DNA from 4 places in the Streptomyces sp. P3 genome. Region 3 is predicted to be linked to each of the others. Evidence: riboswitches for the same ligand, from Rfam matches in the RefSeq annotation. Region 3 holds a riboswitch; each other region holds the start of a gene.

Region 1 (7,215 bases), 500 kb from region 3:
GAGCTCCTCGGATTCCGGCGGCTCGACCGGCTCCGGCGACTCCAGCGGTTCGACCGGGTCGTCCGACTCGCCTGACTCGTCCGGTGATTCCACGAGTTCACCCTCGGCGTCACCTTCGTCCCCTTCGTCACCATCGGCCGTCACGGGCGACTCCGACGGCGCCGGCCGTCAGGGAGGCCCGCGGGCGGCCGACGGCTCGCCCACGGGGACACCGGAAGCGGTCAACCCGGACAAGTCGGGCCAGGAGGCGGGTTCCTGGAACCTCGTCGACACCGGTTCCCTCGGCTCCGGCCGCCATCGCGGCACCACGGCCGACGAGCCGGCGGCCAAGGGTGCCGACATCGAGGCGGGCGGTGCGTCCACCGCCTCCGCGGGCCGGCACGCCGCGGCCACCTATGTGGTCCAGGAGGGCGACTCCCTCGCCTCCATCGCCGACTCCCTTGGCCTCCACGGCGGATGGCGTGCCCTCTACGCCGAGAACAAGGACGTCATCGGCGCCGATCCGAGCGACATCGCTCCCGGTCAGACCCTCGACACAGGGGTCCAATAGGGCGCAAAGCCCAAGAAAATCAGCGGGAGTTCACGTCACACTTCGCGGTGAATGTCCGCTTTGGTGAAAGTGTGGGATGAGTCTCAGAAGCCCTGATCGTCTTTGAAATTCCGCGGATCGCGTGTCTACGGTCGTGACCGCTCGGCAACCCGAGCCCCGGCCGTCGCAACGCCGAATCCTGCCAGCGGCTGCCCGGGAACAGTCGTCGCGTCAAGCGCCGTAGGCAGGAGCGGGGGACCCAAGGTAAGTGCCGAACCGGGAAGTCACCGGAGCGGCTTGGGGTGAAGCCACACCTCCACGGAGCGGAAGTCTCCGGCGGAGGAGTGGCCGGGCAACTCACACGGCCCGAACCCGACAGCTCACCTCGCAGGCGTCGGTGAGGGGATCCACCATGCTGTTTTCCGGTAAGGGCAAGCACCGCCGTCCGTCCAAGGCCACCCGTGCCGCCGCTCTGGCCGGCGTCACCGGCGTCGCCATCGCCGCACCGCTGCTGGCGGCCGGCAACGCCTCCGCCGCCACCGCCTCCGAGTGGGACGCGGTCGCCCAGTGCGAGTCCGGCGGCGACTGGTCCATCAACACCGGCAACGGCTACTACGGCGGCCTGCAGTTCTCGTCCTCCACCTGGGCCGCGTACGGCGGCACGCAGTACGCCTCGCAGGCCAACCAGGCCTCCAAGGCCCAGCAGATAGCCATCGGCGAGAAGGTCCTCGCGGGCCAGGGCAAGGGCGCCTGGCCGGTCTGCGGCAAGGGTCTGTCCGGCGCCTCCTACGACGGCGGCAGCGCCGCCTCCTCGAACTCGGGCTCCTCCGGCTCGTCGGACAGCGGCAGCAGCTCCCGCTCGACCGAGCAGAAGAGCAGCTCCCGCTCCACCGACCGTCCGGCGGCCGCCAAGAAGTCCAAGACGGTCACCACCCCGACCGGCAAGAAGGTCAAGAAGGGCGACGGCGAGTACAAGGTCGTCAAGGGCGACACCCTCAGCTCCATCGCCGAGAAGCACAAGGTCGAGGGTGGCTGGCAGAAGCTGTTCGAGCTGAACAAGGACATCGTCCAGGACGCCGACCTCATCTACCCGGGTCAGCAGCTGCACCTGAAGTGACAGCCGGCTGCCGACGCGGCCACCGTGCCCTCCCGATGAAGGTCGGCACCCTGAGAACCGCGTGACGGCCCCCCGTCCCCACGAGCCCCCCGTTCCGGTGCGTGTTCCCCCGTACGCACCGGGACGGGGTTTTCTCTTGCGCTCTTCCGGCCGGCGCGCTCCCGGCCGCCGCTCTTCCGGCCGTCGTTCGTCCAGCCGCCGCGCTCCCGGCCGGCGTTCTCCAGACCGCTTTCCTCCCGGCCGACGTTCTTCCGGCCGCTGCACTTCCGGCCTCCGGGCCTCCCGGCCGCCGTCCTTGCGGTCCTTCCGTTCCTTCGGGTCCTGTGGCAGCCGCCCGTCAGGCAGCCGTCCGTCAGGCCGTCGGCCTCCCGGGCCGCGTGGTGTTTTCCCGGCCTTTCGGGCCGCTTTCCCCAGCCGCTTTGTTCCGGACAGGAACAATGTGTACGGTCAGTCCGTCCACGGGACGGTCGGTCGGTGGCCGACGCCCCGGAGGCGGTTAGGCTCTAGGCGCAAGGCCACGCGCCGCGCACTTTCAGCGTCACATCCCATGAAGGAGATGCTCGTGCCGTCCATCGACGTCGTCGTAGCCCGGGAAATCCTGGACTCCCGAGGCAACCCCACGGTCGAGGTCGAGGTAGGCCTCGACGACGGCAGCACGGGTCGTGCCGCCGTTCCGTCCGGCGCCTCCACGGGTGCCTTCGAGGCCATCGAGCTGCGCGACGGTGACCCGAACCGCTACCAGGGCAAGGGTGTCGAGAAGGCCGTCCTCGCCGTCATCGAGCAGATCGGCCCGGAGCTCGTCGGCTACGACGCCACCGAGCAGCGCCTGATCGACCAGGCCATGTTCGACCTGGACGCCACCGACAACAAGGGCTCGCTCGGCGCCAACGCCATCCTCGGCGTCTCGCTCGCCGTCGCCCACGCCGCCTCCGAGGCCAGCGACCTGCCGCTGTTCCGCTACCTGGGCGGCCCGAACGCGCACCTGCTGCCCGTTCCGATGATGAACATCCTGAACGGCGGCTCGCACGCCGACTCCAACGTGGACATCCAGGAGTTCATGATCGCCCCGATCGGCGCGGAGTCCTTCTCCGAGGCCCTGCGCTGGGGCGCCGAGGTCTACCACACCCTCAAGAAGGTGCTGAAGACCAAGGGCCTGTCCACCGGCCTCGGCGACGAGGGCGGCTTCGCCCCGAACCTGGAGTCCAACCGCGCCGCGCTCGACCTCATCATCGAGGCCATCCAGCAGGCCGGTTACGTCCCCGGTGAGCAGATCGCGCTCGCGCTCGACGTCGCCGCGTCCGAGTTCTACAAGGACGGCAAGTACGAGTTCGAGGGCAAGTCCCGCTCGGCCGCCGAGATGACCGAGTACTACGAGGAGCTCGTCTCCGCGTACCCGCTCGTCTCCATCGAGGACCCGCTGTACGAGGACGACTGGGCCGGCTGGAAGGTCATCACCGACAAGCTGGGCGACAAGGTCCAGATCGTCGGCGACGACCTCTTCGTCACCAACCCGGAGCGCCTGGCCCGCGGCATCGACGAGGGCTCCGCCAACGCCCTGCTCGTCAAGGTCAACCAGATCGGCTCGCTGACCGAGACCCTGGACGCCGTCGAGATGGCCCAGCGCAACGGCTTCAAGTGCATGATGTCCCACCGCTCCGGCGAGACCGAGGACGTCACCATCGCCGACCTCGCCGTCGCGGTGAACTGTGGTCAGATCAAGACCGGCGCCCCGGCCCGCTCGGACCGCGTCGCCAAGTACAACCAGCTGCTGCGCATCGAGGAGATCCTCGACGACGCCGCGGTGTACGCGGGCCGCTCCGCCTTCCCGCGGTTCCGCTCCGCGAACCACTGAGCGCGGCAACGGCTGACCCCACCCGGGGTAAGGCCTAGCCAGTCGCACGAACGTCCCCGTACTCGGTCCCGTACCGTGTGCGGGGACGTACGCACGTGGGAGACGGGAGGCGCAGCACATGGCCGTGAAGGACCGGGACCGTTTCTCCACCGCGACCAGGATCAAGCTGCTCGGCGAGCAGACCGCGGCCCGTGTCTACCGTTCGCAGACCAAGCGCCAGGCCCGCCGCTCCCGCCTCACCGGCCGCGCGGCCCTGCTGGCGCTCGTCCTGTGCACGCTGATCGTGGCCCTGGCCTACCCGATGCGCCAGTACGTGTCCCAGCGCGCCGAGATCGCCGACCTGGAGCGCGAGAAGCAGCAGGCCGCCGAGCGCGTCGAGCAGCTGCGCGACCTCAAGGCGCGCTGGCAGGACGACGCGTACGCCGAGCAGCAGATCCGGCTGCGGCTGCACTACGTACTGCCGGGGGAGACCGGCTTCGTCGTCGTCGACCCGGACGCCGCGAGGCGCTCGCGCGCCGACCTCGGTGGGGCCGACCGCCCCTGGTACTCCAACGTCTGGGACGGGGTCGACAAGTCCGACGCCTCCGACCACTGACCGACCGACCGATGGAAAGACAGGCATGCAGACGCCCCCGCCGACCACTCCGCGCACCGAGCCCACCGACGCGGACGTCGAGGCCTTCAAGCAGCAGCTCGGACGCCCGCCGCGCGGCCTGCGCGCGATCGCGCACCGCTGCCCGTGCGGTCATCCGGACGTCGTCGAGACGGCCCCCCGCCTGCCCGACGGCACCCCCTTCCCGACGCTGTACTACCTGACGTGCCCGAAGGCCAACTCGGCGATCGGCACGCTGGAGGCGAACGGCGTGATGAAGGAGATGACGGAGCGGCTGCAGTCCGACCCCGAGCTCGCCGCGGCCTACCGGGCCGCCCACGAGGACTACGTCCGGCGGCGGGACGAGATCGAGGAGCTGCGGAACTTCCCCAGCGCGGGCGGCATGCCGGACCGGGTGAAGTGCCTGCACGTCCTGGTGGCCCACTCGCTGGCCGCGGGCCCGGGCGTGAACCCGCTCGGTGACGAGGCGCTGGAGATGCTCCCCGAGTGGTGGCGCAAGGGCGCCTGCGTGATCCTTTCCCAGCCGGTCGAGGGGGAGGCCCCGTGACCCGGGTGGCCGCCGTCGACTGCGGTACGAACTCCATCCGGCTGCTCGTCGCCGACGCGGACCCGGAAACCGGCGAACTCGTCGACCTGGACCGCCGAATGACCATCGTCCGGCTCGGCCAGGGCGTCGACCGCACCGGCCGGCTCGCTCCCGAGGCGCTGGAGCGGACGTTCGCCGCCTGCCGGGAGTACGCGGCCGCCGTCAAGGAACTCGGCGCGCAGCGGCTGCGGTTCGTGGCCACGTCCGCCTCCCGGGACGCCGAGAACCGGGACGAGTTCGTGCGCGGGGTGCTGGACATCCTGGGCGTCGAGCCGGAGGTCATCACCGGCGACCAGGAGGCCGAGTTCTCGTTCACCGGTGCCACGAAGGAGCTCACCGGCCGCGACGACCTGGCCCGGCCCTACCTGGTGGTGGACATCGGCGGCGGTTCGACGGAGTTCGTCGTCGGCGACGACCGGGTGCGCGCCGCCCGCTCGGTCGACGTCGGCTGCGTGCGGATGACCGAGCGGCACCTGGTGGTGGACGGGAAGGTCACCGACCCGCCGTCCGAGGAGCAGATCGCGGCGATGCGCGCCGACATCGAGGCCGCCCTCGACCTCGCCGAGCGGACGGTCCCGCTGCGCGAGGCACGCACCCTGGTCGGCCTGGCCGGCTCGGTCACCACGGTCTCGGCGATCGCCCAGAAACTGCCCGCGTACGACTCGGCGGCCATCCACCACTCGCGCGTCTCGCACGACGAGGTCCGCGCGATCACCGGGCGGCTGCTGCGTTCCACGCACGCCGAGCGTGCCGCGATCGGCGCGATGCATCCGGGACGGGTGGACGTGATCGGGGCGGGCGCGCTGGTGCTGCTGGCGATCATGGAGCGCACCGGCGCGCAGGAGGTCGTCGTGAGCGAGCACGACATCCTCGACGGCATCGCCTGGTCGGTCGCGTAGGGCTCGTCGGGGTCGTCGGGTGCACTCTGCTGAGCAGGCAGGATGCGCGGATGAGCAGTCCTGGGGGTCCTTCGGGGCCCCTTCGGCGTGGTCTCGCGACACTCCGCCGGGAAAGTTCGTGAAGTTCTTCACAAGGAATTTGGCCCTGTCGGAGGGCGATTGTGTCCCGGTTGGCCCTTCCGGGGGTCCGGCCCCCGTATGAACGTGTTCAAAAGAGGCGGACGGGGGCGTCTCGCGGGTGTCTCGCAAGGCTCGCCGCGGGGCGCTCACAGAGACCTTCCGGAGCCGGAGAGGCAGCTCACGCGGCATTGACAACGCCATGCCCTACACGCTGGTTCCCGTTCTCCGCCATGAGGTGGATCACGCGAGTCGCGGAGGATAGCACACACCCTCGGGAAGCTTGTGAAGGGGCGCACGAGCGACCCCCCTGAACCAGGTGGATACTCGATGGCATGAGCACCACGGAGCGTCCCAGGATCCTCGTAGTAGGCGGTGGGTACGTAGGCCTGTACGCAGCTCGGCGCATCCTCAAGAAGATGCGCTACGGCGAGGCGACCGTCACGGTCGTCGACCCCCGGTCGTACATGACTTACCAGCCCTTCCTCCCCGAAACCGCCGCCGGCAACATCTCCCCGCGCCATGTCGTCGTCCCGCTGCGACGCGTGCTGCCCAAGGCGGAGGTCCTCACCGGCCGGGTCACCACCATCGACCAGGACCGCAAGGTCGCCACGATCGCGCCGCTGGTCGGCGAGGCGTACGAGCTGCCCTTCGACTACCTGGTGATCGCGCTCGGCGCGGTCTCCCGCACCTTCCCGATCCCCGGCCTCGCCGAACAGGGCATCGGAATGAAGGGCGTCGAGGAGGCCATCGGCCTGCGCAACCACGTCCTCGAGCAGCTGGACAAGGCCGACTCCACGACCGACGAGGAGATCCGCCGCAAGGCGCTCACCTTCGTCTTCATCGGCGGCGGCTTCGCCGGTGCGGAGACCATCGGCGAGGTCGAGGACCTGGCCCGTGACGCGGCCAAGTACTACAAGACCGTGTCCCGCGAGGACATGCGCTTCATCCTGGTCGACGCCGCGGACAAGATCCTGCCCGAGGTCGGCCCGAAGCTCGGCCAGTACGGCAAGGCCCACCTGGAGAGCCGCGGCGTGGAGATCTACCTCTCCACCTCGATGGACTCCTGCGTCGACGGCCACGTCGTGCTCAAGAACGGTCTCGAGGTCGACTCGAACACCATCGTGTGGACGGCCGGCGTCAAGCCGAACCCGGTCCTCGCCCGCTACGGCCTCCCGCTGGGCCCGCGTGGTCACGTCGACACCGCGCCCAGCCTCCAGGTCCAGGGCACCGACTACATCTGGGCCGCCGGCGACAACGCCCAGGTCCCGGACGTCGCCGCCCGCAAGGCCGGCGTCGAGAACGCCTGGTGCCCGCCGAACGCGCAGCACGCGCTGCGTCAGGCGAGGGTCCTCGGCGACAACGTGATCTCCGGTATGCGGGGCTTCCCGCAGAAGGACTACGAGCACTCCAACAAGGGTGCGGTGGCGGGCCTCGGCCTCCACAAGGGCGTCGCGATGATCGTCATGGGCAAGGTGAAGATCAAGCTCAAGGGCCGTCTC
Region 2 (7,215 bases), 5.5 Mb from region 3:
ATCAGCTCATGTTGAACCTCGCGCGTGAAGACGTCCGGGAATACCTCTGGGAACAGCTGGACGGGCTCTTGTCCAGCGCGCCGATCGACTACGTCAAGTGGGACTTCAACCGCTGCTTCACCGACGCCGGCTGGCCGGACGACCCCTACCCGCAACGCCTGTGGGTGGACCACGTACGGGCCCTGTACGGCCTCCTGGACCGGCTGCGGGCGGCCCACCCGGGCGTCGCCTTCGAGTCCTGCTCGGGCGGCGGCGGACGAGTCGACCTGGGGATCATGAGCCGCACCGACCAGGTGTGGACCTCCGACAACACCGACCCGCTGGACCGGCTCGACATCCAGCACGGCTTCAGCCAGATCCACCCCGCCCGGGTCATGGCCGCGTGGGTCACCGACAGCCCCAACACGCAGCTCAACGGGCGGGTCAGCTCGCTGCGCTTCCGGTTCGTCAGCGCGATGGCCGGGGTGCTCGGCGTCGGCGGGGACCTCGCCGAGTGGAGTGAGGAGGAGCTCGCCGAGGCCCGCCGGTGGGTGGACCTCTACAAGGACATCCGGACGATCGTGCAGCAGGGCGACCTGTATCGGCTGCGTCCCCCGGCGGGCGGCCTGAGCGCCGTCCAGTACGTGCTCGGCGACGAGACGGTCGTCCTCGCCTGGCTCCAGGCGCAGCGGTTCGGCGAGCCCGTTCCGGCGCTGCGGCTGCGCGGACTCGACCCGACGGCGTCGTACGAATGCCGTGAAACTGGTGAAATCCACCGAGGTGCGGTGCTTCTGCATCACGGAATGGGCACGGGGCTGCGAGGCGACCTTGATGCGACGGTTATCCGACTGCGTCGCATCTGAGGTTTCTGTCCGAATTGGATTCTTCGTTCCAACTCGCTCTGGAACAGGAAAAGCTGGAGAAGCGTCACGTGAGCAGCGTCATATCCGTGACCGTACGTCGCCCGTCATGTTCACGTAATTCATGCGGATTTCCAGGGTGCTTGCGCCGAAAAGGCTGTTCTGATTCACGGAGCGTGACCGGGAATTCAGGCGGCGGATCAAGATAAAAGCCATCACCGTGCAACCTCTGCTTGTCCCTGTGCGTCCCGGTCGCTTACGTTCCACACCAATCCGGACGGACGCCCAATCCTGCCGCCGCCCGGAATCCGCACACTCACCCGTACACGGCAGGAGCGGGGGACCCACAGGCATCACCGCCTGTTCCGGTCCCGGAACAGGCTCGGGGTAAAGCCGCGTCCCGACGCGGCCGGACATCTCCAGTCCGCACCCGACAGCTCACCTCGCAGGCGCCGGAGAGGAATTCGTCATGCCCGCGAAGGGTAAGCACCGCCGTCCCAAGGCCCAGCGCCTCACCCGTTCCATAGCCGCCGCCGGAACCGGTGGTGCCGCGCTCGCCCTTCCGTTCATGGCCGCCTCCGGCGCCCACGCGGCAACTCCGGAGTCCGCGCCCCAGGGCGTCTCCCGGGCCGTCGCGCAGACGGTTTCCCAAAAGGCCGCGCCGACCGCTCCGGTGACCCGGAAGTCCGCCGCCACGACCTACACCGTGCGCTCCGGCGACTACCTCTCGAAGATCGCGGCCGAGCAGCACGTCGGCGGCGGCTGGAAGAAGCTGTACCAGGACAACCGTGAGGCCGTCGGCGCCGACCCCTCGCTGATCCACCCCGGCCTCAAGCTGTCCATCGGCGCGAAGGCCGCGTCCGGCGCCCCCAAGTCGTCCGGTTCGTCGTCTTCTTCGTCCTCGGCGCACTCCTTCGCGAAGTCCTCGAGGTCCGCGACGACCTCGAAGTCCCCGGAGGCGTCGAAGTCGTCGTCCTCCGGGTCCTCCGCGAAGGCGGCCGCCCAGGCCGCCGAGAGCAGCGCGAGCGGCTTCACCCTGCCCGTGTCCGGCGCGACCGTCGGCACCCCGTACCACCAGTCGGGCAGCATGTGGTCCAGCGGCTACCACACCGGCGTCGACTTCGTCGTCCCGACCGGCACCTCGCTGAAGGCCGTCGCCGCGGGCACCGTCGTCTCCGCGGGATGGGGCGGCGCCTACGGCAACCAGGTCGTCATCAAGCTGAACGACGGCTACTACGCCCAGTACGCCCACCTGTCCCAGCTCTCCGTCTCGGCCGGCCAGACCGTCGGCGCGGGCCAGCAGGTCGGGCTCTCCGGCGCGACGGGCAACGTGACCGGACCGCACCTGCACTTCGAGATCCGCACCACGCCGGACTACGGCTCGGACGTCGACCCGGTCGCCTACCTCCGCGCCCACGGCGTCTCCGTCGGCTGACACCGCCGACGCCCCCGCGCCCGACACGCAGCCCGAGGCCGGACCCCGATCGCACGATCCGGGGCCGGCCTTCGGCGTGTCCGGCGTGCGTGCGTCACGGACACCGCCGGCTCCGCTCATTCATGATCGTTCGATTGCGGTCCTGTGGCGTGTCCGGTCGCACCGTCGACAGGCGAGGCCGATACGGACACAGTGGTCCGGTCAGACGGCAAGCGCTTTCGGCGTCGGCCCGGGACCCGACGGACGCCGACCGGGCGTCTGCGCGGGGCCCGCCGCACACCGAAGCCGCCCCGCCGCCCCGGTCCCACCCGAAGGAGCCGCATCCCGTGACGACGACGCGCAGAGCATTCGGCACACTCGCCGCCTCCGCCGCCCTGGCCGCCCTCGCACCCGCGACGACGGCGAGCGCCGCGCCCCGCCGCCGGCGGCTCCTCGCCCACGACGACTTCCGGCACGGGCTCGGCCGGTGGGCCGTCGAGCGGGAGCAGGGCGGCACGGTCGCCGCCTCCTGCGGGAGCCTCGAGATCGACGTGCCCGCCGGCGCGACCGTCTGGTTCACGCGGCGGCTCGACGGGCCGTACGTCCTCGAGTACGTCGCCACGCCCGTGTCCGCCGGCGGCCCCAACGACCGCGTGTCCGATCTCAACAACTTCTGGAACGCCGTCGACGTCCGTTCCCCGGACGATCTCTTCGCCACCCCGCGCGGCGGCGCCCTCGCCGAGTACGACCACCTCACGACGTACTACGTGGGCTACGGCGCCAACGGCAACACCACGACCAGGCTGCGCCGTTACGTGGGCGAGCCGGGTGTGCGCCCGCTGCTGTACGACTACACCGAGCCGCTGCTCGTCGCGAACCGGCCGCACCACGTGCGGATCGTCTCCGACGGCTCGGTCGTCCGCTGGTGGAACAACGGCCGGCTGGTGTTCGACCACACCGACCCGGAGCCCTACACGAGCGGCCACTTCGCCTTCCGCACCACCTGGAGCCACTTCCGCATCAACGACTTCCGCGTGTGGTCCCTTGTTCCCTGATTGGCAAATTCTTTAGGCGTGGCTTTTCTCACCGACCGTCAAGCCCTGCCTACGGTCGCGTAGGTCACATTCGAAGGTGAATGATGATCTGCCGTGGCAGACGATTCGAAGAGTGACAACAGATCAGTGATCGGGTCGTACGTGGCGGTGGGGGACAGCTTCACCGAAGGCGTCGGCGACCCCGGCCCCGACGGGGCGTTCGTCGGCTGGGCCGACCGGTTCGCGGTGCTTCTCGCGGACCGGCGGCCCGAAGGCGACTTCACCTACGCCAACCTCGCGGTCCGCGGAAAGCTGCTCGACCAGATCATGGAGGACCAGCTCCCCAGGGCGGTGGAACTCGCCCCGGACCTGGTCTCCTTCTGCGCGGGCGGCAACGACATCCTCCGTCCCGGCACCGACCCGGACGAGGTCGCCGAGCGTTTCGAGCGCGCGATCTCGTCCCTGACCGCCGTCGCCGGCACGGTCATGGTGACCACCGGCTTCGACACTCGTGGCGTCCCCGTGCTGAAACACCTGCGCGGCAAGATCGCCACCTACAACGGGCACGTCCGCGCCGTCGCCGACCGGTACGGCTGTCCCGTGCTCGACCTGTGGTCCCTGAAGTCCGTGCAGGACCGCAGGGCCTGGGACGGCGACCGGCTCCACCTCTCCCCGGAGGGGCACACGCGGGTGGCCCTGCGCGCCGGGCAGGTCCTCGGCCTCGACGTGCCGGCCGATCCGGAGCAGCCCTGGCCGCTGCTGCCGCCGCGTGGCGCCCTCGACGTACGGCGCGACGACGTGCACTGGGCGCGCGAGTACCTGGTGCCCTGGATCGGGCGCCGGCTGCGCGGGGAGTCCTCCGGCGATCATGTGATCGCCAAGGGGACGCTCTCGCCGGACGACATCAGGATGCGCATCGCGGCCGTCGCGTAGCGGGTCCCGAGTCACGGCTCGCACCCGAGGAACGGCCGGCCGTGGGCGTCGTACGGCCGGCCGCTCCACCAGTGAGGTGGGCGCACGGGAGTGGCGCCGGGGAGGGACCGTCGGCCGGTGCTCGGATGACCGCACCCCCACCGTCCGCGCCGACACCTCTGCCTGAACGCCCCTCAGGCCGCACGCCCCTGTGAGGGGTGTGAGCTGCCGGCGATCGACTGCGCACGCGTGCCGTCGGGCGTGCAGGGCAAGCGGCGGGCTACGGCCCTCCCGCATCCGCCGCATCCGCAGAAGGCCGCTGCGGACGGCGCGCACGAGAGCGTCGACGACCAGGAAGCCCCGACGGCCGGTGACGTCGTCCGTCCAGGTCAGGGACAAACAGGGGGCGCCGGACACCCGGACCCCGGGACCGGGGCGTCACTGAACAGTGGGTCGGTATCGGGAGGTGGTACGAGGGCCGGAAACGCGTTGTCGGGGGAGGCGACCATAATGGAATGCCTCAGCGACTCCACCTGGAGGTACCGTGTCCGGTTTCCGTCCCCTGAGCTCCGGGCTCCGCGGTCTGCAGCCCGAGGCCTTCGGCGCGGATCCGAGCGGTGGGCGCCTGGCGCGCATCCGCAGATCGCCCCACTACAAGGACGGCGTCTTCCAGAACCCCGGCGGCCCGGCGCGCATCCGCCCCGCGGGTTCGATGACGGAGTTCGCCAAGGTCTTCTTCGACAAGGAGCAGCGCCCCCGGCGTGCTCCCACGGGCACCGTGCCGGTGCACGCCACCACCCTCGCCGACCTCGCCAAGCCGCCGGTCACCGGCCTCAGGGTGACCTGGATGGGGCACTCCAGCGTGCTCGCCGAGATCGACGGGCAGCGGGTGCTGTTCGACCCCGTCTGGGGCGAGCGCTGCTCCCCGTTCGCCTTCGTGGGACCCAGGCGGCTGCACCCGGTGCCGCTTCCGCTGGCCGCGCTCGGCCCGGTCGACGTCGTCGTCATCTCGCACGACCACTACGACCACCTGGACCTGCCCACCATCAAGGCGCTGGCCGGCACGGACACCCTGTTCGCGGTGCCGCTCGGCGTCGGCGCCCATCTCGAGCACTGGGGCGTGTCCGCCGGGCGGCTGCGCGAGCTGGACTGGTACGAGGCGACCGAGGTCGGCGGGCTGACCCTGACGGCCACCCCGGCCCGGCACTTCTGCGGCCGGGGCCTGCGCAACACCCAGCACACCCTGTGGGCCTCGTGGGTGGTGGCGGGTGCGGAGCACCGGATCTTCCACAGCGGGGACACCGGTTACTTCGACGGTTTCCGGGACATCGGCGCCGCGCACGGCCCGTTCGACGCGACGATGATCCAGGTCGGGGCGTACTCCGACTTCTGGCCGGACATCCACATGACGCCCGAGGAGGGCATGCGGGCCCACCTCGACCTCCAGGGGGGCGTCGCCGGGGTGATGATGCCGATCCACTGGGCCACCTTCAACCTCGCCACGCACGCGTGGGCCGAGCCGGGGGAGTGGATGAAGGATGCGGGCGACGAGGTCGGTCAGGCGGTGGCGATCCCGCGGCCGGGCGAGCCGTTCGAGCCGGCGGGGAAGCTGCCGGAGGAGGCGTGGTGGCGGGCCGTCTCGGGCCCGATCGCGCGCCCCTGGCGACGTCCTCGAAGTGCTGAGCCCGTGGCCGGGACGAGCAAGAAGGATCTCGACCTCGCGGGTGAGCGGTGACACCTTCACGGCGTCCGTCACCAGGAAGATCACGTCCCGGGGCGTCCTGCGCGAAGACCGCGGGTCGCCGTCGGTCCCGTGCTGCCCGACGGCGACCCGCAGCAACGGCGTGACCGGGAGCGGTCCATCGGCCGGGTGACCGGGCTCAGCCGTTCCCGCAGCGCGGGCAGTTCCTCTCCCCGGCCACTCCGGTGCCCTCGGACACCGGGCCGGCGTTGCACGCCAGGCTGCTCAGAACCGGGCTTGGCAACAGGCCCGCAAACGGCCGCCGGTCTCTGACCGCATGGGAGCGGGCGGCCGCACGGAGCCGCCACCGGATCCGCTGCGTCGCCTTTCGGTCACCTCAACCGGGCTCCTGCCGCTGCCAGTCGGGTGCACCAGTCACGCATCCGTGCCGCCGCGCCACCGTTGAGCAACTGGTCCACCGCGCCGCCGGCAGCGCCCGGCGGCGGTGATCCCTGTCCGGTGTCCTCGAGTGCTTGCTGCTGGTCGGCGCTGGGCGCGGGGGACAGGGAGGCACCGCGCCCCACGAGGGTGTAGCGCCGTCCGTCGACGGTCAGCACGAGGGTGCCGAGCCGGGTGAGGCGACCGGTCACGGTGCGTGGGTCGGCCTGCACAACCGTGCCGAGGGAGCGATCCCGCACGTGCAGGCTGTCGGGACGCAGGGTGACCAGGACGGGCTCGCAGCGGGCGCCGTTCCACACGCTGCGCCTCCAGTGGACGATCCCCGAGTGTCCGGTGTCTGTGCTCATGCCACCGATCATGGCATGGGCCCGAGACTGCCCGTCGTGGGCCCGGCCGGGGGTGCGGTTCGCGGCCGAATGGCCCGGACGGAGGATGGAGGCGCCCCGGCACGCGGTCAGCGTCAGCGCGGGGCAGGGCAGTTGCCGCAGAACGGTCGCCCCGCCGCCGGCCTTTGCTCCGGGCGCATGCGGGGGCCGGGCAGTTGCCTCGCTCTGGCTCCACCCCATACCTACGAAGCACAGGTGTGGGCGCGGGGAGGGGCCGACTCCCGCGACGGCGGTTTCTGGGGAGCGTAGCCGCCCCTTCGGAGCAGGACGCGAAAAGCAACTGGTACGAGGCGTACGTCGTCGTCCGCACACCGCCCGGAAGGTGGACAGCACCAGCTTCGGCGCCGACCGGGTGCCACTCGTGATCCCCGCTGACGAAGCGGGGCCGGTAGCGCCGTTTCCCTGAGCGAACCGGCTTTCGGTGACTCGTCGCAGCGGCCGGCCGGCCGCTGCCGTTCCTTCAGGTGGCGAGACCGAGGGCTGCGCCGAG
Region 3 (7,215 bases):
CCGCAACCGGGTGCCGGGGCCGGTCCTTTCGTGAGGCCGGCCCCGGCACCGCTGTACCGCCTCCGTATTCGCTCCGACCCCTGCTCTCCCCACCAGACCGTGAAACCCGCCCGCCCACGCCCTCGGGAGACCTCATGCCGCTCAGGACGCACCCCACCCGGCCGACCGCCCTGCTCCTGGCCGGTGCTCTGATGACCGCCGGCCTGACCGGCTGCTCCGCGCTGTCCCCGTTCAACACCTGTGACGACACCGCGGCGCGGCTGAAGGAACTGCGCTCCCAGTCGATCCTCAGCTCCACCCCCGAAGGGGCGACCGCTCCCAAGGGGTTCGAATCGGTTGACTCGGGCTGCATCGACGACAGTGGCGACGCCTGGCTGTACGCCGAACGCATCTACGCCTTCCCCGGCTCCCGACAGAAGGTCGTCGACTTCTACCGCACCACCGCCAAGGCGGACGGCTGGCGCCTACGGCCCGATCCCGTGAACCCGGACGTCGCTGACACCGAGGGCGGACTGTGCTTCACCAGGGGCGGGGACGGTGACGCCCTCCTGTTGACCTTGCGGTTCACCACCGCCCGTCAGTTGAAGATCGAGCACGGTTACGACGCCGGGCCGGAGTTCGACTCGGGCTCCGGATTCGGGATAGAGGTCGGCTCCGAGACGGACGGGGCGAAGACCGGCTGCTGGGACTGAGGTTCTCCAGGGATGCAGCGGCCCTTGGTGGAGCCGGACCTGTCGCACGGACGGGTTCTACGCTCTCGGTTCATGACGACTCCCGACTGCTACACCTGCAGCAAGGAAGACGAGTTCGACGACCTTCCACCGCGCGAGTGCGTCGTGCACGACCAGCACTGGCGGGTGGCCCACTCCTTCAACGCGGCGGTCCCCGGCTGGCTGGTGCTGCTGCCCCGGAGACATGTCACCGCCGTCCACGACCTCACCGATGCCGAGGCATCCGCCCTGGGGATGTGGCAGGTCAAGCTTTCCCGGGCGCTTCGGGTGGTGACGGGTTGCGCGAAGACCTACGTCGTCCAGTTCGCCGAGGCCGAAGGCTTCGCGCACGTGCACTTCCACATCGTGCCGCGCATGGCCGACCTGCGGCCGGAACACCGGGGGCCGGGCGTCTTCGAGCTGCTCCGGCGGCCAGAGGCGGAGTGGGTGACACCCGACCAGGCAGACCAGGTGGCCCGTCTTCTGCGGGCTCAACTTCATTGACGGTCGACCGGTACGTCCTCTTCGGTCTCCTCGGGGGCGTCACCGGGCGGCTGCTCGACGACGAAGGAGCCCTTGCCGCGGACTGTGACGATCAGCCCGCGCTCGCGGAGTTCCTGGGCGGCCCGCCGTGCGGTGAGCCGAGCAACGCCGTACTCCTCGGCGAGGTGGTTCTCCGAGGGGATCGGCCTGTCCGGAGCCAGCTGACCAGTGGCGATCTTCTTGGCGATGACGTCGGCCAGCTGCACGTAGAGGGGCCGCGCGCTCATCGGGTCCAGGGCCGCGTCCGACTCTTCTGTATCGCTCATTTGTCCAACGTAGAGCGGCAGTGATGTGCACGATCGTGTGGATCCCTCTGTACTTGTATGTAGAGGGCTGCAGAGCGGTGTAGCTTCCAGGATGGAAAGACCCCGGCGAGGTGAGCTAGACCTCCCGGGGCGTGGCCAACGCTACAAAGGAGCGTCGACATGCATGACCTTATCCGTCGCACCCTCGAGTGGGTGCGCCTTCTCCTCGCGCCCGGCACCGGGAAACGGCGTCGCACCCACCGTCAACGGCCCCGGCTCTGCCTGCACTTCACCGCCGTACGGCACGAATCCGCACCAGTGGGGCCGCACCTTCCCCTGCACCGTTCCCCGTACGGGCTCGTCGGCTCACTCGACGGCGCGGAGTCCGTTCTCGTGCGCCCCTACCTCGCCGCGCACGACCGGGAGGCCGCGCTCCAGCAGCGTCGTCGGCTCGCCCTCGTCCTGGCCACCGACTTCGGGGTCGACCTGGACGGGCACCTGATCGGCGCGCGGGAGGTGGCCGCGTGATGACACCGGCGTTCTCCTCGCCCCCCAGGCTCCTGCCCTGGTCGTCCCCCGACGGCAAACCCTGTTACCTGGTGACGGACGACCGGGGCAGCCGTCTCTCGCGTCTCGCCGACGAGTTGGAGGCCACACAGCTCGCCCTGGCCGTCGACGTGCTCGGCCTCGCCCGCCCGTTGCTGGACGACCCCGTGTCGCCGTACACCGAGGTGCGTTACGCGGGCCTTCGGCTCGCAGAGTGCCTGAGAGACGCCCTGCGCGTCGCGGAGTCCCGGGGCATGCGCCTGCCCGCGCCGGAGGCCGACGGCGTCGTCAGACCGCGCTGAGGCCGGTGAGGGAGGCCAGCGGCAGCGTGTGCTGGGTCTGCAGAACCTTCGCGCGCAGGTAGCGGACGTTGTGCGGGGTGGTGAAGACGCCGGTCGGCACGCGGTCCTGGACGTCGATGTCCAGATCCCGCAACTGCTCTGCCTTGTCGGGGTTGTTGGACAGCAGGTCCAGGCTCGTGATGCCGAGGGCGCGCAGCATCTGCGCGGCCGACGTGTAGTCACGGTCGTCCTCGGGCAGGCCGAGCGCGGCGTTCGCCTCGTAGGTGTCGAGGCCCTGGTCCTGGAGGGCGTACGCGTCGAGCTTGTTGTAGAGGCCGATGCCGCGGCCCTCCTGGCGGAGGTAGAGCAGGACGCCGCCGGTCGCCGCTATCCGCTCGACCGCCTCGCGCAGCTGGGGGCCGCAGTCGCAGCGGGCGGAGCCGAAGGCGTCGCCGGTCAGGCACTCGGAGTGCAGCCGGACCAGCGGGACCGAGCCCGGGGCCGGCTCGCCGAGGACGACGGCGACGTGCTCCTGACCGTCGACGAGTCCGTGGAAGGTGACCAGCTCGGCGTCGACGGAGTAGCCGTCGTGGAAGCGGAGCGGAACCCGGACGCGGGCGCGCTGGGTGGCGGCGGGGGTGTCGGGCATGAGGGGCTCCCGGGTCCGGAGGGCGGTTGTCAGGGCGATACTGGGCCGGTCTTTGCTTCAGATTTGAAGCAAGTCCGACGAAACGAGACCCTACCCCATGCTTTAAATTTGAAGCAACTGGTTTGTGGCGCGGCTCACGAGGCCCCGGAGGCCCCCGGCGTCCCGGAGCAGGGCGTCGAACGCCGCCGCCACGGGAGCTCCTCGGCTCCGGCCTCGCCGCCCGCGTCCTCCTGGAAACCCTGGACGACCTGCGTGAAGATCTCCGCCAGCTGTCCCACCTGCTCGGGGGTGAGCCGGTCGAACAGGCCGGCGCGGACCGTCTCGACGTGGCCGGGCGCGAGGTTCTCCAGGATCGCCATGCCCTCGTCCGTCAGGACCGCGACGGTGCCGCGCTTGTCCCACCGGCACTCCTCGCGCCGCACCAGCCCGTCCTTCTCCAGCCGGGACACCGCGTAGGTCAGCCTGCTACGGGTGATCTTCAGCTGCTCCGCGAGCTCGGTCATCCGCAGCCGTCGCTCCGGGGTCTCCGAGAGATTGGCGAGAATGGAGTAGTACAGGTGGGGCATGCCGGCCTCCTGCTGGAGCTGCCGGTCGATCGCGTCCTCCAGCAGGAGGTAGCCCGCAACATAGGCGCGCCAGGCGCGCTGCTCCTCGGGGGTGAGCCAGCGAGTCGTCATGCACCCAGTGTAGGTTGTTTCAAACTTGAACCAAGACCCCGCCGATCGAGACCCTGACAATCAAGACCCCCCAGCCAAGACCGCCGTCGGACCGAGCCCGGGAGCACGTCGATGCCGTACCCGTACGTCCTGCTGTCCGCCGCCGTCTCCCTCGACGGCTTCCTGGACGACACCACGCCCGAACGCCTGCTGCTCTCCAGCCCCGCCGACTTCGACCGCGTCGACGCGGTACGGGCCTCCGTGGACGCCATCCTCATCGGCGCCGGAACCATCCGCGCCGACAACCCCCGGCTCCTGGTGAACTCCCCCGAGCGCCGCGCCGCCCGGGTCGCCGCCGGCCGGCCGGCCTACCCGCTCAAGGTCACCGTCAGCGGCTCCGGTGACCTCGACCCGGCGGCGAACTTCTGGCACACGGGCGGCGAGAAGGCCGTGTACACGACCGAGAAGGGCGCCGAACGGGCCCGCGCGCTCGGCATCGCCGCGGACGTCGTCCCGCTCGGCCCCGAGCTGGACTGGCGCCGCCTCCTCACACACCTCCACGACGAGCTCGGCGTCCGGCGCCTCATGGTCGAAGGCGGCGGAACCGTCCACACCCAGCTGCTCCAGCAGGGGCTCGCCGACGAACTCCAGCTCGTCCTCGCCCCGCTGTTCGTGGGCGACCCCGACGCGCCCCGCCTCTTCGGGCCGGGCGGCTACCAGGGCGGACGGCTGCGGCTGGTGGAGACACGGCGCATCGAGGACGTCGTCCTGCACCGCTACGAGCCCACCGCCCCCGGCGCCGGACCGCTCGCCGCCGCGGCCGACCGGCACTGGCTGGCCCTCGCCTGCGAGCTGGCCGCCCAGTGCCCGCCCTCCGGCACGGCGTTCAGCGTCGGCGCGGTGATCGTGGCCGCCGACGGGACGGAGTTGGCCCGCGGGCACTCCCGCGAGGGAGGCGACCCGGTCGTGCACGCCGAGGAGGCGGCGCTCGCGAAGCTCGACCCCGCCGACCCCAGGCTGGCCGCCGCCACCGTCTACAGCAGCCTCGAGCCCTGCGCCCGCCGCTCCTCCCGCCCCGCCCCGTGCGCCCGCCTCATCCTGGACGCCGGCGTGCGCCGGGTGGTCACGGCGTGGCGCGAGCCCGACACCTTCGTGACGGCGGCGGACGGGACCGGCATGCTGGCGGCCTCGGGCGTCGACGTCCTTGTGCTGCCGGAGTACGAGGAGCGGGCGAAGGCCCCGAACCGGCACCTGGTGTGAGGCCCCGGCCGGGCCGCGACAAAGCCTGGTGCTGGGCGTCCCCCGGATGACGTACACTGGAGTCACAACGACGCGGGGTGGAGCAGCTCGGTAGCTCGCTGGGCTCATAACCCAGAGGTCGCAGGTTCAAATCCTGTCCCCGCTACTGAAGGCCGAGGGCCGGAATCCGAAAGGGTTCCGGCCCTCGGTGCGTTCGTCTCCATGGCGTGTCCACGCCCCTTCGTGACCCTTCGTGACCGGGTGGCCGCCCTGTGCGCCGTGCCTGGGCGGCCGCGTCTACGCGTGTGACTGGTGAGGCGCCCGGAACGAGGGTCAACTCGCCCGTTTTTCACCGCTGCTGGCCAGAAAGTCCAGGCCGGAATTGTTGTTGATCAAGAAGAACGGCTTGGAAACGCACCCCCGGGTCTATTAACGTTCGATAACGCAGCGCGGCCGTCCCAGCCGACACAAGAGTCGGCTCCGTGCGCACGCGCCGAATCCCGCAAGGGAACCGGGGAACCACCACCTTGGGGTGAATCACGCGGAAGCCTCCGTGAACTCGCAGAGTCCACGGCCGGTATACGCGCGTAGGAGACCTTCCGACTCCGAACCCGTCAGCTAACCCGGTAGGCGACGGAAGGAAAGGAGCGCGCCCGCGTGGCGTCCAACCCGCCTGCCCCCGAGGCCCCGTACGCGCCGGTCCAGCCCCCCACCGAGACCTTCGGCTACGGCGGCTACCGCACCGACGAGGGCCCCTGGGAGGAGTGGAACCCCACCGCGGAGTCCATTCGCCCGGTACGCGGCAAGCACCGCGTCGCCAAGCAGCGCGGCGGCGGATTCGCCCGCAGCTCCACCGTCCTCGGCGTCGGCGTCATCGCCGCCGTCAGCGCGGGCGGGATGGCCAGCGCCAACACCGGCAAGGCCCCGGTCTCCATCTCCATGCCGGACCTGCCGGGCGTGGGCTCGCTGATCTCCGACGACAAGCCCGCCCCGGAAGCCGCGCCCGCCCTGGCGAGCTTCGGCTCCGAGGCCGCCTTCGACACCGACGCCGACACCGACGTCGACCAGAGCGTCGCCGACGCCGGCGAGGCCCTGCGCAGCCGGATCATGGCCCAGGCCGAGTCGCAGAAGACCCAGGTCGAGGTCAAGGCCGCCGCCGCGGCCGCCAAGGCGAAGGCCGACGCCGTCGTCAAGGCCGAGAAGGAGGCGCTGGCCAAGGCCGCCGCCGCGAAGAAGAAGGCCGCCGAGGAGGCCGCCGCCAAGGTCGAGGCCGCGCGTCTTGCCGAGCTGGCCAAGCAGTACACGCTGCCGACCTCCTCGTACACCATCACCTCGACCTTCGGCCAGGCCGGCTCCCTCTGGTCCTCCGGCTACCACACGGGTCTGGACTTCGCCGCGCCGACGGGCACGCTCATCAAGGCCGTCCACAGCGGCACCATCACCGAGGCCGGCTGGGCCGGTTCCTACGGCTACCGCACCATCCTCACCCTGGACGACGGCACCGAGCTCTGGTTCTGCCACCAGTCGTCGATCAGCGTCAGCGTCGGCCAGAAGGTCGCCACCGGTGACGTGATCGGCCGCGTGGGCGCCACCGGGAACGTCACCGGAGCCCACCTCCACCTCGAGGTCCACGCGAACGGCGACGCCGACGGCATCGACCCGGCGGCCTGGCTGCGCAGCAAGGGCCTCAACCCCTGAGCCGTCCCTCGAGGAGGCCTGAGCCGTCCCTCGAGGAGCTCTGAGGACCATCGAGCAACGGCAGCCCTGACGGCCACCCCCGACGTCAGGGCTGCCGCTTGTTCACCTGTTCTTCGTGTCACGCGAGGAATGGCGTGCCTGCCGCGTCCGTTGAGACGAAGCATGACTTCTCTGCGCACCCTCGGTTCCTCGGACCTCGAGATCTTCCCCCTCGCCCTCGGCGGCAACGTCTTCGGCTGGACCGCGGACGAGGCGGCCTCCTTCGCCGTCCTCGACGCCTACACGGCCGCGGGCGGCAACTTCGTCGACACCGCCGACTCCTACTCCGCGTGGGTCGAGGGCAACGGCGGCGGCGAGTCCGAGACCGTCATCGGCAGGTGGCTGAAGGCCCGCGGCAACCGCGACGACGTCGTGATCGCCACCAAGGTCAGCCAGCACCCCGACTTCCCCGGTCTGTCCGCGGACAACATCAAGGCCGCCGCCGACGCCTCCCTGCGCCGTCTCGGCACCGACCACATCGACCTCTACTACACGCACTTCGACAAGACCGAGGTGCCCGTCGAAGAGATCGTCGGCGCGCTCGACGAACTGGTGAGGGCGGGCAAGGTGCGGCACATAGCCGCCTCCAACATCTCGCCCGCACGCCTT
Region 4 (7,215 bases), 2.3 Mb from region 3:
CGCGTCCCCTCAGCGGTACGGCCGGCGCACCCAGGGGGCGAACCGCTGCCCAGGGGGCGTGTCCCCTCAGCGGCGCGGACGGCGTACCCAGGGGACGGACCGCTGCCCGGGGGCGCGTCCACGCGCGCGTACCTGAGGACGTGCTCCCGGATGATCTCGAGCCGTTCCGCGGCCACGAGGCAGGGGGTGGGCTCGGGTCAGCCCGCGGCCGCGTCGAACGCGGCCACGACCGGGGGTGTTCGCCGAGGCGGCGGTCCGGGCTCGCGAGTTCGCCCGGCGTCGGATCCCGGAACACGGGGTCGTGGAAGGCGGCCGGGCGGGCCACGAAGACACGGAGACGGGATCGGCGAAGACGAGTTCCGGCCCCTGATGGCAGGCCAGGTCCGGCCCGGCCGCCGACCGGAACTCGCCGAGGGTCCGGGCCACCACGTCCCGGTCCCACCAGGACCCCTCGGGCAGGCCGACCGCGGGGTGCCGCACGGCGACGGGTGCCGCGGCCTCCGGCGACCGCGCCGGCTCTCCGCCGTCCCCCGGCTCCCGGGCCGGCGCTGCTCCCACCTCAGTACACCGGCAGGGTCCGGGGACCGAGGTCGTCGCGCGCGGGCGGGGGTGCGAGACGCACGGAGGCGCCGAGGACGGTCAGGCCGTGCGGGGCGACGACCACCGGCTCCAGGGTGACGGCGACGACCTCGGGGTGGTCGTCCACCAGTCGTGAGACGCGCAGCAGCAGCTCCTCCAGGGCGCGCGTGTCGACGGGCGTCGAGCCTCGCCAGCCGAAGAGGAGCGGAGCGGTCCGGATCGAGCGGATCAGCGACGTCGCGTCGCGGTCGGTGACCGGAACCAGTCGGTGCGCCATGTCCCCGAGGAGCTGCGAGGCGGCTCCGGCGAGCCCGAAGGACAGCACGGCCCCCGCCGCCGGGTCGATGACCGCCCGGACGACGGTGTCGACGCCGCGCGGCGCCATCGCCTGGACGACCGGCCTGAGCTCCTGCGGCCGCCCGAAGAGGTCGATCAACTCGGCGTAGGCCCTGCGCAGTTGCTCTTCGTCGGCCAGGTCGAGACGTACACCGCCCAGGTCGGCTCGGTGGCGCAGGTGCGGGGCGGTGGCCTTGAGGGCGACGGGGTAGCCGAGATCCGCGGCGGCCCGCGCGGCCTCGTCGGGAGAGGGCGCGGGTATCGCCCGGCGGATGCGGACGCCGTAACGGCCGAGCAGCTCGCCGGTCTCCTCGGCGCCCAGGGTGAGTCCCTGCCCGCGCGTGAGGAGCCCGTCGATCAGTGCGGCGGCACCCCGCTCGTCGACGTCCTCGTACTCGGGCACCCTGCCCGGGTCAGCCGCCTCGCGCCGCCACTGGGCGTACTTCACGGCCTCGGCGAGGGCGCGGACGGCGCGTTCGGCGGCCGGGTAGGCGGGGATGAGGTGTGCGCCCTCGGGCGCCTCGACGACGGGGGGCTGCGGCTGCCCGGCTTCCTGTGCCGCGGCACGCGCGCGTGAGGCCTCCGCGCGCGGTGCGGTGCTCGCGGCGGCGGACAGCGCCGCCGCGAGGCCGCCGAGCTCCACATGGACCACGAGCACCGGTTTGGCCGGAGCCGCGGCCGCCGCCGAGCGCAGGGCCTCCGCGAGTTCCGCGTCGCCGGGCGAGGTCTCCCCGATCGCCGGGATGGCCGTCACGACCACCGCGTCGCACGTCTCGTCGGCCAGGGCGCGTGCCAGTGCGGCGTGGAAGTCCTCCGCCGCGGCCTCGGTGGTCAGGTCCAGCGGGGGCAGCGGGCGCAGCCCCTCGGAGAGGCAGGCGTCGTACGTGAGCAGTCCGAGAGACTCGGAGTTGCCGAGGATCGCGACGCGCGGCCCCGTCGGCAGTGGCTGACGGGCGAGGAGCAGGCCCGCGTCGACCAGCTCGGTGATGGTGCCCACGCGGATCACGCCGGCCTGCCGCAGCAGCGCCGACACGGTCGCGTGCGGCAGCCGCGTGGCCCGTACGGCGTGCCCCTGCGGGGCGGAACCGGCGCCCTGGACGACGACCAGGGGCTTGACGGCCGCGGTACGCCGGGCGAGGCGGGTGAACTTGCGCGGGTTGCCGATGGATTCCAGGTACATGAGGGCGACGTCGGTGTCGGGGTCGTCGTACCAGTACTGGAGGACGTCGTTGCCGGAGACGTCCGCACGGTTGCCGGAGGAGACGAAGGTCGACACGCCGGTGACGCCGGTGACCCCGCCGCCGCGCCGGTGCAGCCGGGAGAGCAGGGCGATGCCGATGGCGCCGGACTGGGCGAACAGGCCGATCCGGCCCGGCCTCGGCATCTCGGGGGCGAGGGAGGCGTTGAGCCGGACCCGGGGCGAGGTGTTGATGACCCCGAACGCGTTGGGGCCGATGATCCGCATGCCGTACGCGCGTGCGTGGCGGACGAGTTCGCGCTGCCGCTCGCGCCCGTCGGGACCGCTCTCGGCGTAGCCGGCGGAGAGGACGACGAGTCCCTGCACGCCGTGTTCGCCGCACTCGGCGACGACCGCGGGCACCTTCTCGGCCCGCACGGCGACGACCGCGAGGTCCACAGGCTCCGCGATGTCCCGCATCGAACGGTGGGCGGGCACCCCGTCCAGTTCCTTCAGATCCTCGGGAAAGGTCTGGTTCACGGCGTACAGGCGGCCGGTGAACCCGGCCTCCCGGAGATTGCCGAGGACGCTCCGGCCGACCCCGCCCGGGGCGCGGCCGACGCCGACGACGGCGACCGAGCCGGGTGTCAGGAGCCGCCGTACGGAGTGCGCCTCGGCACGCTGCTCCCGGGCGCGCTGCACGGCGAGCGAGCGCTCGGTGGGCTCGAGGTCCAACTCCAGGCGGACGACGCCGTCCTCGAAGCTGCGCTTCTGGGTGTAACCGGCGTCCGTGAACACCTTGATCATCTTGTTGTTGGCGGGGAGCACCTCGGCGGCGAAGCGGCGGATGCCGCGCTCGCGTGCGACGGCCGCGATGTGTTCGAGGAGGGCGGAGGCGACGCCGCGTCCCTGGTGGGCGTCCTGCACGAGGAAGGCCACCTCGGCCTCGTCGGCCGGCGCGGAGGCGGCCATGCCGTCGGCGCCGATGCGGTCGTAACGCACGGTGGCGATGAACTCGCCGCCGACCGTGGCCGCGAGTCCCACCCGGTCCACGAAGTCGTGGTGCGTGAAGCGGTGGACGTCCTTCGCGGACAGGCGCGGGTAGGGCGCGAAGAAGCGGTAGTACTTCGACTCGTCCGAGACCTGCTCGTAGAAGCTGACCAGGCGCTCGGCGTCGTCGACGGTGATGGGGCGCACGCGCGCGGTGCCGCCGTCGCGCAGCACCACGTCGGCCTCCCAGTGGGCGGGGTACTCGTGCCGGTCCGACGCGCTCTGCATGGGGCCCACACTACGGCTCGCTTCCGACAACAGCGCGAGGCAGTCTGGAGGACGCACGTCGGGTCGAGGCCGCGATCCGACGGCCACATGGTGACGGGACACCCAGGGACCGTCCCTCACACGCTTCACGTGTGGAACACTGGTCTAGACAACCTGAGACACCGAAGGGCAGCATCACATGGCTGAGCGCCGCGTCAACGTCGGCTGGGCCGAGGGCCTCCACGCCCGCCCCGCTTCCATCTTCGTCCGGGCCGCCACGGCCGCAGGCATCCCCGTGACGATCGCCAAGGCCGACGGCAACCCCGTCAACGCGGCCTCCATGCTGGCCGTTCTCGGCCTGGGCGCCCAGGGCGGCGAGGAGATCGTCCTCGCCTCCGACGCCGAGGGCGCGGACGCCGCGCTCGACCGGCTGGCGAAGCTGGTCGCCGAGGGGCTCGAAGAACTCCCCGAGACCGTCTGAGCACCGCCGCATTATGCGGCGAAGGGCTCGTCCGAATTACCGGGCGAGCCCTTCGCTTTTCCTGTTCACGGGCAGCATGAGTAATCCCCCGCGAATTACTTCTTCTTTGTATACGGCTCCCGTGTTAATGCCGCAGACCGGTCATGTTTACGGGAGGTTGCGAGGTCCTCACACGGTCTGCGCTCTCGGATCCCCTGGAGAACCGCAGCCGGTGCGCGAGCGTCGCGCGCTCGGTGTGCAGCGCCGTGACAGCCCGCGCGCGCTCCCCGTCGCCGCGCGTCACCGCGTCCACGATGGCGCCGTGCTCCGCCCAGGACGCCACGGGATCGGCCGGCGCCTCCACCGCGTACATCCAGGCGATCTTGTGCCGGAGCTGGGTGAGCATCGACGAGAGGGCGGGACTTCCGGAGGCCTGTGCGAGCGTCTCGTGGAACCAGCCCCCAAGAGAGCGCAGATCCTCGCTGTTGCCTCTCCTGGCCCGCTCCTGACCCAGCCGGACCAGGCCGCGCAGCACCTTCAGATGGGCCTCCGTGCGCCGCTGGGCGGCCCGGGAGGCACCGAGCGGCTCCAGCAGCAGCCGCATCTCCAGCAGGTCCGCGGCCTCCTGCTCGGTGGGCTCCGCCACACACGCGCCCGCGTGCCGCCGGGTGACGACGAAGCCCTCGGCCTCCAGTGTGCGCAGCGCCTCGCGGACGGGGACACGCGAGACGCCGTAGCGACGGGCGAGGAGTTCCTCGGTGAGGCGGCTGCCGCGTTCGTAGACACCCGCGACGATGTCGTCCCGGATGGCCGTGCACACCGAGTGCGCCGGAATTCGCATGACGGACCTCCGCCTTAATCCCCGTGAAACGTCGACGGTTGACGTGTGTTCCGTGACTCTATTGCAATGAGCGGGAATTTCCGACGGGGAGCCGGAATCCAGGGATATTTTTTGGACAGCGGACCCCCGGAAACGGCGAAAGCCCCGGCCGAGGGGCCGGGGCCGAACGATCTGTCGCCGTCATTCGTCAGACGTTGACGCCGTGCCCCCGGAGATAGGCGACCGGGTCGATGTCCGAGCCGTACTCGGGGGTCGTGCGGGCCTCGAAGTGCAGATGCGGGCCGGTGACGTTGCCCGTCGCGCCGGACAGCCCGATGCGCTGGCCCGGGGTGACCGTCTGGCCCACCGACACCTCGATGGACGACAGGTGACCGTACTGCGTGTACGTCCCGTCGTTCATCTTCAGGACGACCTGGTTGCCGTAGGCGCCGCCCCAGCCGGCCTCGACCACGGTGCCGGAGCCGACCGCGTGCACGGTGGTGCCGCTGGCCGCGTGGAAGTCGATGCCCGTGTGGCTGCCGGAGGACCACAGCGAGCTGCTGGCCTGGTAGCCGGTGGAGACGTAGGAGGCGGTGATCGGCGGCACGAAGGCGTTGAGACGCTTGCGCTCGGCCTCGCGGGCGGCACGCACGCGTGCCTCGCGCTCCTCCACGGCCTTCTTGGCGGCGGCCTTGCGGGAAGCCTCCTCGAAGGCGGCCTGCTTCTGCGCGGCGACCTGCTCGTCGACCTGGTCGGCGACGGACTCGGCGACGGACTCGCCGGCCGTGACGACGGGGATCAGACCGGTCTGCTCGGGGGTGGGCTCGGCCGCGAAGGCCGGGGTGGAGGCGACGGTGGCCATCACACCGGTGGTGGTGAGCGCCGCCACGCCGACCGCGCGAGCGGTGGAGCGCTGCATCCGGCTGGGCCGGCGGTGCTTCCCGGTGGCGCAGGTGAACGCCATGAAGTCAGGGGTGTCCTTTCCTTCCCTCTCGCCTACCGGGTTAGCTGACGGGTTCGGAGCAGGAAGGTCTCCTACGGACCCCCTCGCGTGCACGCGGGCGTCCGATTCACCCCAGGGACTTCACAAGTGGGTCCCCGGCTCCCCTGGCTCGCGCCGTACGGGGACTCGGCGATGACTGTCCGGTGCCGCGGCTGCGGCGCAGTGCCTGACGGACAGCCCGGATGAAGCTAAGCGGCGCGGGGATCAATCCTCAAACGGATCACGATTTTTGTAGCGCATCCCACAGAGCAGACAGGCAACCTCCACCCCAATTCGGACAAACAGAAGCCCTGGTGACGCTCGGTCGACCAGGGCCCCTGCGCGTGCGTGCCGTTGCCGCGGCGGCCGGTTGCTACTCGGCGGACACGACCTTCACCTCGCCGATGCCGAGGGCCTCGACGGGCTCCTTGATCCGGGCCGCGTCGCCCACCAGAACCGTCACCAGCCGGTCCACCGGGAAGGCGTTCACGGCCGCCGCGGTGGCCTCCACCGTGCCGGTCGCGGCGAGCTGCTGGTACAGCGTCGCCTGGTAGTCGTCGGGCAGGTGCTGCTCGACCTGGTCGGCCAGCGTGCTCGCGACGGCCGCCGCGGTCTCGAACTTCAGCGGCGCCACGCCGACCAGGTTCTGCACGGCGACGTCCCGCTCGGCGTCGGTCAGCCCTTCGGCGGCGAGGGTGCGCAGCACCTTCCACAGGTCGTCCAGCGCGGGACCGGTGTTCGGGGTGTCGACGGAGCCGCTGATGGCGAGCATCGCGGCGCCCGAGCCGTCCGGCGCGGACCGCAGGACCTGCCCGAAGGCGCGGACGCCGTAGGTGTAGCCCTTCTCCTCACGCAGGACGCGGTCCAGACGGGAGGTGAGGGTGCCGCCGAGACAGTAGGTGCCGAGCACCTGGGCGGGCCACACGCGGTCGTGCCGGTCGGCGCCGATCCGGCCGATCAGCAGCTGCGTCTGGACGGCGCCCGGGCGGTCCACGATGACGACCCGGCCGGCGTCGTCGGCGGTCACCGGGGGCACCGGCCGGGGCTCGGCGGCGGAGCCCGTCCAGGCGCCCAGGGTGTCGCCCAGGAGCGTGTCCAGATCGACCCCCGTGAGGTCGCCGACGACCACGGCGGTGGCCGTCGCGGGGCGGACGTGCTTGTCGTAGAAGGCCCGGACGGACGTGGAGTCGATCTTCTCTACCGTCTCGGCGGTGCCCTGCCGCGGACGCGACATACGGGCCGTGGCCGGGAACAGCTCCTTGGAGAGCTCCTTGGCGGCGCGCCGGGAGGGGTTGGCCAGCTCGTGCGGGATCTCGTCCAGGCGGTTGCGCACGAGGCGCTCGACCTCGCTGTCGGCGAACGCGGGCGCCCTGAGGGCGTCGGCGAGCAGACCGAGGCCCTTGGTCAGGCGCGAGGCCGGGACCTCGAGGCTGATGCGGACGCCGGGGTGGTCGGCGTGCGCGTCCAGGGTGGCGCCGCAGCGCTCCAGTTCGGCGGCGAACTCCTCGGCGGAGTGTTTGTCGGTGCCCTCGGTGAAGGCGCGCGCCATGATCGTGGCGAGGCCGTCGAGACCGGCCGGTTCCGCGTCCAGCGGGGCGTCGAGC

What was found. A riboswitch is a leader RNA that binds a small molecule or an ion and turns the genes downstream of it on or off. The one in region 3 is predicted to bind cyclic di-AMP.
Positions count from the first base shown of each region.
Region 1: another riboswitch for cyclic di-AMP. It lies ahead of C6376_RS13165 (transglycosylase family protein); the one in region 3 lies ahead of C6376_RS10890 (M23 family metallopeptidase).
Region 2: another riboswitch for cyclic di-AMP. It lies ahead of C6376_RS34880 (LysM peptidoglycan-binding domain-containing M23 family metallopeptidase); the one in region 3 lies ahead of C6376_RS10890 (M23 family metallopeptidase).
Region 4: another riboswitch for cyclic di-AMP. It lies ahead of C6376_RS00220 (M23 family metallopeptidase); the one in region 3 lies ahead of C6376_RS10890 (M23 family metallopeptidase).

Region 1 covers NZ_CP028369.1:2,918,969-2,926,183, forward strand. Annotated here, with positions in the region: gene C6376_RS13160 (transglycosylase family protein) at 1-550, shown strand, start outside; cyclic di-AMP (ydaO/yuaA leader) riboswitch at 756-938, shown strand; gene C6376_RS13165 (transglycosylase family protein) at 942-1,646, shown strand; gene eno (phosphopyruvate hydratase) at 2,203-3,498, shown strand; gene C6376_RS13175 (septum formation initiator family protein) at 3,617-4,093, shown strand; gene C6376_RS13180 (DUF501 domain-containing protein) at 4,119-4,658, shown strand; gene C6376_RS13185 (Ppx/GppA phosphatase family protein) at 4,655-5,596, shown strand; gene C6376_RS13190 (NAD(P)/FAD-dependent oxidoreductase) at 6,049-7,215, shown strand, end outside.
Region 2 covers NZ_CP028369.1:7,903,099-7,910,313, forward strand. Annotated here, with positions in the region: gene C6376_RS34875 (alpha-galactosidase) at 1-842, shown strand, start outside; cyclic di-AMP (ydaO/yuaA leader) riboswitch at 1,147-1,304, shown strand; gene C6376_RS34880 (LysM peptidoglycan-binding domain-containing M23 family metallopeptidase) at 1,309-2,274, shown strand; gene C6376_RS34885 (DUF6250 domain-containing protein) at 2,601-3,308, shown strand; gene C6376_RS34890 (SGNH/GDSL hydrolase family protein) at 3,435-4,220, shown strand; gene C6376_RS34895 (MBL fold metallo-hydrolase) at 4,744-5,934, shown strand; gene C6376_RS34900 (hypothetical protein) at 6,273-6,686, opposite strand; gene C6376_RS34905 (TetR/AcrR family transcriptional regulator) at 7,186-7,215, opposite strand, start outside.
Region 3 covers NZ_CP028369.1:2,414,072-2,421,286, forward strand. Annotated here, with positions in the region: gene C6376_RS10845 (hypothetical protein) at 135-692, shown strand; gene C6376_RS10850 (HIT family protein) at 765-1,214, shown strand; gene C6376_RS10855 (GntR family transcriptional regulator) at 1,208-1,519, opposite strand; gene C6376_RS10860 (hypothetical protein) at 1,679-2,026, shown strand; gene C6376_RS10865 (hypothetical protein) at 2,026-2,346, shown strand; gene ribA (GTP cyclohydrolase II) at 2,333-2,974, opposite strand; gene C6376_RS10875 (MarR family winged helix-turn-helix transcriptional regulator) at 3,109-3,651, opposite strand; gene C6376_RS10880 (dihydrofolate reductase family protein) at 3,763-4,890, shown strand; tRNA gene C6376_RS10885 (tRNA-Met) at 4,962-5,035, shown strand; cyclic di-AMP (ydaO/yuaA leader) riboswitch at 5,351-5,517, shown strand; gene C6376_RS10890 (M23 family metallopeptidase) at 5,527-6,567, shown strand; gene C6376_RS10895 (aldo/keto reductase) at 6,730-7,215, shown strand, end outside.
Region 4 covers NZ_CP028369.1:69,536-76,750, forward strand. Annotated here, with positions in the region: gene C6376_RS00200 (bifunctional GNAT family N-acetyltransferase/acetate--CoA ligase family protein) at 560-3,370, opposite strand; gene C6376_RS00210 (HPr family phosphocarrier protein) at 3,549-3,830, shown strand; gene C6376_RS00215 (GntR family transcriptional regulator) at 3,955-4,650, opposite strand; gene C6376_RS00220 (M23 family metallopeptidase) at 4,838-5,593, opposite strand; cyclic di-AMP (ydaO/yuaA leader) riboswitch at 5,608-5,774, opposite strand; gene C6376_RS00225 (pitrilysin family protein) at 5,985-7,215, opposite strand, start outside.